2 regions of the Idiomarina sp. D18 genome follow, and region 1 is predicted to be linked to the other one. Evidence: predicted binding sites of a transcription regulator. Region 1 holds the regulator's gene; the other holds the start of a gene.
What was found. Region 1 encodes sigma-54, which starts transcription at its own class of promoters, with help from an activator protein. Its sites were predicted from a motif close to GTTGGCACGNNNNTNGNNT; they were not measured.
Positions count from the first base shown of each region.

Region 2: AC3AP5_RS06870 (DUF3192 domain-containing protein) is a predicted target of sigma-54. The motif match lies at 1,857-1,875, and genes of this name have one in related genera.

Region 1 is NZ_CM173240.1:2,125,272-2,128,666, forward strand. It holds gene lptA (lipopolysaccharide transport periplasmic protein LptA) at 1-18, shown strand, start outside; gene lptB (LPS export ABC transporter ATP-binding protein) at 22-747, shown strand; gene AC3AP5_RS10270 (RNA polymerase factor sigma-54) at 777-2,228, shown strand; gene hpf (ribosome hibernation promoting factor) at 2,257-2,544, shown strand; gene ptsN (PTS IIA-like nitrogen regulatory protein PtsN) at 2,548-3,024, shown strand; gene rapZ (RNase adapter RapZ) at 3,009-3,395, shown strand, end outside.
Region 2 is NZ_CM173240.1:1,420,250-1,423,644, reverse strand. It holds gene AC3AP5_RS06885 (M61 family metallopeptidase) at 1-325, shown strand, start outside; gene queF (NADPH-dependent 7-cyano-7-deazaguanine reductase QueF) at 328-1,158, opposite strand; gene AC3AP5_RS06875 (SecY-interacting protein Syd) at 1,225-1,794, shown strand; gene AC3AP5_RS06870 (DUF3192 domain-containing protein) at 1,939-2,316, shown strand; gene AC3AP5_RS06865 (GNAT family N-acetyltransferase) at 2,362-2,997, shown strand; gene AC3AP5_RS06860 (DUF3301 domain-containing protein) at 2,994-3,305, opposite strand; gene AC3AP5_RS06855 (DUF3549 family protein) at 3,302-3,395, opposite strand, start outside.

The sequences.
Region 1 (3,395 bases):
CAGCAAAAAGAGCAATGATAAATGGCGAAATTATCTGTCGAGCACCTCGCTAAATCATATAACCGACGCCAAGTCGTTAAAGATGTCAGCTTGGAAGTAAGTCAAGGGCAAGTGATCGGCTTATTAGGACCTAACGGTGCGGGTAAAACAACCACCTTCTATATGATTGTTGGCTTAGTGAATTCTGATAAAGGCAGTATTAAGCTAGACCAACATGATTTAACGTTGCTTCCTATGCACGAACGCGCTCGACGAGGCATTGGGTATTTACCACAGGAGTCGTCTATTTTTCGCAAAATGACAGTGCGCGATAATTTAATGGCTATCCTCGAAACTCGCAAATCGCTTACAACGATAGAACGAGAAGAAAAGCTCGACGCTTTATTAGAAGAGTTCAATATCGGGCATATTGTTAACAGTTTAGGCATGAGCTTATCGGGGGGTGAACGGCGACGGGTTGAAATTGCTCGAGCGCTTGCCGCTGATCCGACGTTCATATTGCTTGATGAGCCGTTTGCAGGTGTTGACCCCATTTCAGTCTTGGATATCAAAAAAATTATCGAACACCTCAAGCACCGTGGCATAGGCGTGTTGATTACCGACCATAACGTGCGCGAAACGTTGTCAGTATGCGAGCATGCTTATATCGTTAGTCACGGGGAACTGATTGCCAGCGGTGATGCAAATAGCGTATTGTCAAACCAACAGGTTAAAGATGTCTACCTCGGTGAGCAGTTCACCTTGTAACGGAGCACAAGTGAGGCCGGGATAATCAGATGAAACAAAGTTTGCAACTAAAAATGGGTCAACAATTGACGATGACCCCACAATTACAACAAGCCATTCGGTTGTTGCAACTCTCATCGCTCGATCTACAAGCTGAGATTCAAGAAGCCTTAGATAGTAACCCCTTACTTGAGGTAGAGAACGAGGCCGACGACGCGCCTCAAGAGTCTTCTCAACAAGCTAAAAATGACGATAGCCAAAAAGAAACGTCTGATGCGCTGAACGAGCAATCTCTGCCTGACGATTTACCATTAGACAGCACTTGGGACGATACCTATACCTCAACCACGCCCTCCAGCAGCTTAAGCTCTAGCCAGTCATTTGATGGTGAACATGATGTTTACCAAGGCGAAACCAACGACTCCCTGCATGACCATCTGTTATGGCAAATGCAGCTATCTCACTTTACCGACGAGGATGCGGCTATCGCCACCGCGATTATTGAGTCTATCGATGAGCGCGGTTATCTCACGACCGATGTTACAGAGCTCGTTGAGGCCATTGCACTCCCCGAGGTTGACGTCGAAGAAGTCGCTATGGTGCTAAAGCGAATTCAGCGCTTTGACCCGGTCGGCGTTGGGGCGCGCACGATCCAAGAATGTTTGAGTATTCAATTACAACAACTAAATGATGAAACACCCCATAAAAATCTGGCATTGACCCTGATTAACGATTACATGGAACTTATGGGTGCAAGGGATTACAAAGGTCTGCAACGCAAGCTAAGAATAGATGAGGCCGAACTAAAAAGTACATTACGGTTGATTCAAACCTTGAATCCTTATCCCGGAGATGTAATCGACCAAAAGCCAACTGAATACGTTATCCCTGATATCTCCGTGGTTAAAAAGAATGGTCGTTGGGTGGTCGAATTAAATCCAGATAGCGTACCTAAATTAAGAGTGAACGAAGAATATGCAGCACTGAGTCGGCAGGCAAAATCAAGTGCAGACTCTCAGTATATAAAGCAGCACACACAGGAAGCACGCTGGTTTATAAAAAGCTTAGAGAGTCGAAACGACACGCTACTTAAAGTTGCACATTGTATCGTTCAACGCCAACAAGGCTTTTTTGAGCATGGTGAGGAGGCAATGAAGCCGATGGTTCTGAATGATGTCGCAGAAGCCGTAGATATGCACGAAAGTACGATTTCGCGCGTTACAACTCAGAAATACCTTCATTGTCCCCGCGGCATCTTTGAACTCAAGTACTTCTTTTCCAGTCATGTGAGTACCGAAACAGGAGGTGAGTGTTCAAGTACCGCTATAAGAGCGCTAATCAAAAAATTGGTTGCCGCGGAGAACCGCGCAAAACCATTAAGCGACAACAAAATTGCTGAACTCATCGCAGATCAGGGAATCCAAGTAGCTAGGAGAACGATCGCGAAATATCGCGAATCGCTCAATATTCCCTCTTCAAGCCAGCGGAAGAGTCTGCTTTAATATTGTTCAACCGTAGAAGGAAGACGTTATGCAAATCAACCTAACAGGTCATCACATTGATATTACCGACGCGTTGCGTGAATACGTGGATACAAAATTTGCCAAACTAGAGCGCCACTTTGACCACATAAACAACGTTCACGTCATCCTAAATGTTGAAAAAACGATTCAAAAAGCGGAAGCTACGCTTCACGTCAATGGCGGAGAGATTTTCGCCGATGCAGAACACGAAGATATGTACGCGGCAATCGATGGGCTTATTAACAAGCTCGATCGCCAAGTGATTAAACACAAAGAAAAGTTGAAAAAACACTAAATCATGCAATTGTCCGATCTTTTGAGCCCCGACTGCACCAAATGTGCAGTCGAGGGTGCAAGCAAAAAGCGTTTGTTAGAAACTATCAGCGCCATCGCAGCTCCTAAACTTGTGGGAATTACTAAACATGACATTTTTGAGAGTCTAATTAATCGCGAACGCCTCGGTAGCACGGGTATAGGGTTAGGGATTGCAATACCTCACGGTCGCTTGGCGAATGCAACCCAGCCAGTAGCAGTGCTTATGACATTGGATCAACCGATTGAATTCGATGCCATTGATAACCAACCCGTTGATATCGTGTTTGCGTTGCTTGTACCAGAATCGGAACATGAAAATCACTTAAATACGCTCGCGACCGTAGCGAAGCGAATGAACAATAAAGAGTGCACACGTTCATTGCGCGATGCACACAGTGATCGCGAACTTTATACGATTTTTGTCAGCGAGGATCAGGCACCTGAATGCAACTTATCATAGTTAGTGGACGCTCCGGCTCGGGAAAAACCATTGCCCTTAGGGTACTCGAAGATTTAGGTTTTTATTGTGTCGACAATTTGCCGATCGCTTTACTGTCCACACTTGTGCATTCCGTCATAGCGCAGTATGACCGCGTCGCGATAAGTATCGATGTACGTAATCTGCCCGAAGACTCTCAAGAGCTGCTCGAATCCATTGATTTTTTACCGGCGGAAGTCGATATTGAAGTATTATTCATTGACGCCGATGATCAAACCCTACTGCAGCGTTTTGGAGAAACTCGTCGACTCCATCCTCTGTCGCAAAAGCAACTCCCCTTGCTTGAGGCTCTTCAGCTTGAGAACCGCCTTCTTGACCCAATCGCCGTACGT
Region 2 (3,395 bases), 710 kb from region 1:
AGCAGCCGCTGAGGGCGTTGAATTGGTTCAGGTAGAGCGAGGCTCACCTGCTTGGGACGCTGGTTTTACTCCAGGCGATGTGATTGTTGCTTATGATGGGCAGCGTGCGGCCAATGGACGTTTCGAAGAAGCTCTGCAAGAGCGTGAAGTCGGTGATACGGTTGAAGTCACATTCTTCCGTCGTGACCAACTTCATACTGCTGAACTAGTACTGGGCGAAGAGCAACATACAGGTGCGAAAATTGAGCCGATAGAAGCACCTTCTGCTAAACAGAAGGCACGCTTCTTACAATGGTTACAAATTCCTCACCCGAATGCGAGTTAATCCTACTGCCGTGCAAGGCGCTGCCCACTCGGTGGCGCCTTTTCAAAGTTCGAACGAAACGGATTGATATCTAATCCACCTCGACGCGTGTAACGGGCGTAGACAGTCAGTTGCGTGAAGCCCAAGCGCTGCAGGTCGATAAAAATACGTTCCACACACTGTTCGTGAAATTCGTTGTGTCGTCGAAAACTAATCAGATAGCGTAGTAAGCTTGCGCGATCGAGACGTGGTCCAACGCCATGTATGTAAACTGATCCCCAATCAGGTTGATTAGTAATTAGGCAGTTTGATTTAAGTAAGTGGCTATGCACTGAAATTGATTCAATGATCGAGCTATCGACTGTTAATAGGTCCGGTTGGTAATCGTAGGTGCTTACTTCAATATCTTGTTCGTCAATACACGCCCCTGGTAAGCCACTTATCGGCGTGCCACTTAATTCATCTAAAGAACTTAAGCTGACTAAGACATTAGCACCGGCGCAGGTCGACAAATCGTGCTGCATGATATCCGCAACAGTTTGCCAGTCTTCGAACCGACTCTCGTTAAAGCTATTTAAATAGAGTTTAAATGACTTTGATTCAATTAAATGAGGGCTATCACAGGGCACAGAAAATTCAGCAATAGCGACTTGCGGTAAGCCTCTATTATTCAGCCATGAGACCTCATATCCCGTCCAGTCGTCTTGACCATCAAACGGTAGTTTTTGAGTTATCCCAATGGGGGTGCGATTAAGTTCGCGAGCTACAGCATGCAACTGACTCGGGTCGTATGTGGTTGGGTAATCAGTGGCTTTACCCAAGTTTAGGTGAGCGAGTGGGTCGTTTTTTTGCATTGATGCGCTCCATGGTAAACTAAATTAGTTAAATCTATTTTACGCTGATAAAAGGAAATGCACCAGATGAACTCCGTATCAACTGAACACGCCGTTAGCGTTTTGTTAGAGCGCTACCTCGAAGTGATCCCTGAACCCAAAACCGAATGGGTTGAAGAGTGGGATGCTAAGATCTATCAGCAACGAATAGGTGAAGAGCAGGTTATTTGGCGGCCTGTAAAGCGTGATGAAGTGCAAGACTTTAGTACGTTAGAGTCAGCATTAGACATGCGGTTTCATGACAGTGTAAAACGATTATTTGGCGATTGGTTCAGCGGTGATCTCAGTCTCGCTTTTGCAACTGGTGAGACAACCCCGTCAATGGGCTTTGAATTGTTGATGCCGCAATGCCAAGAGGATGCTGAACGGCTGCTGCAAAATCTGACGGGGCACATTTTGATGAAGCGCAAGTTGAAGCAGCCTATCACGATTTTTATCGGTATTTTACATGAACATGATGATTGCTTGGTCTCGATAGATAACTCCACAGGAGAGGTCGCACTTGAGTGGTTAGGGAAGCTACAGCACCAAACCTTAGCGGTCGATCTCGCTACATTTTTATTGCAATGTCAGCCACATAGTGGTGAAAATGACTAAGCAATGCGAGCTTAAAGTAAAGTGAGACATCATTAAATGCATTAAAAACAACGGGTTATTATTTTGGTGCGATTTTTGCTTAATTTGTCGTGAGTGCGCGAAATGAGCACAATTCTTAAAATAACTAAAAATCGGAGATTGAAGATGGAATTCAGAAAGCTTGCATTGACTGGACTTGCGGGAATGATGACGCTCTCACTGTCGGGATGTATTGTTGTGAGTGAGCCTAGCTGGGATAAAGACGATCCACAGTATGATCAAATTCACGACGAGCGGGGCAATCGTCAGACAATTGCTCAATTAAATTTAAATGCTGATTTTGAGTCTGTCCGTAATAAGCTCGGCACACCTGATTTTACTGAACGATGGACCGAGGATGGCGACCAGTATCAAGTGCTTTTTTACCGGACGCAACGTGTTCACGCAGACGGTATGACCACTAAAGATGAGTGTACCCCGATTGTATTTAAGAATGGGTCAATGATTGGGACCGGCCAATTGGCACTCGACAAGGTGATGTAATCAGAGTAGGTTGGTGATAGCGTACTATGTAATAGGAGAGTTGCTATGCCAACCGAAGTTGCCGTATCAACACAGGACGTTGAGCTTGTAGAGCTGGACGTATGTCAGCTCAATAGCGTAGCGTCCTTATTGTTTCAAACCTACCAAAATGATGCGCTTATGCAGCGTATCTTTCAAGCCGACAAAGCGGACTATGAAAAGCGTTTACGCGCAGCGATACGCGAGGAATTGATTGCTCAGTGGGACAATGGGCAACCCATTATCGCGGCGATGCATGATGAAGCGCTGTTAGGTGTCGTATGTCTATCAAAGGTTGAACATCAATTCGGACCTACCAGCCGATGGAACTGGTACATTTCGATGTTATTGACAGCAGGTTGGGTAAGTACGCGTTACGTACTTGATAAAGAGCGCCAAATAAAGTCATTACTCAAAGATCAACCCTGCTATCTGATTTCTTTCATTGGTGTCGCCGAACAGTATCAAAACCAAGGTATTGGGCAGTTACTGTGCCAAGCAGCGTTACAGGAGAGTGTTGAACGCGGTGGCGTTAAACAGTTGGCGGTATTTACTTCTGATCAGCAACAACAAACGTTTTTCAACCGTTGTGGCTTTACGCAGCAGCACGCTGTTGACGTTCATGACGTACCCGGCGCACTGCTCACTCTGAACGTCGATTAGTTGGGTTCACGAAAAGGCGGGAGATCGACGGCAATTAACTGACTATTATGCAAGGTTAACGTGCCTTCATAACGTGAAGTGCCGTCACTACTAAAGCCCATCACAAAGCGGCTTCGCCAGCCCGGATGACGACCTTTAAAAGACCAACGCGTGCTGACTTTCTCTAAATCTAGCATTTGCAGTCTCTGTTGCTTGCAATACCAAAGCGCGTGTTGGTAGGCATGCTCCGTTTGACGTCGGTGTTGCCAGAACAACCAAATTACACACAACAATAGTAAGAATAATAGTACATCAAATAGAGTGATCATGAGGCTTGTTGCGTCTTAAGTTTTAGGAGCTGCTGCTTGACCTCGATAGAAATATCATTTTGGGCTATTTTACGCAGTACTAAAGGGCGC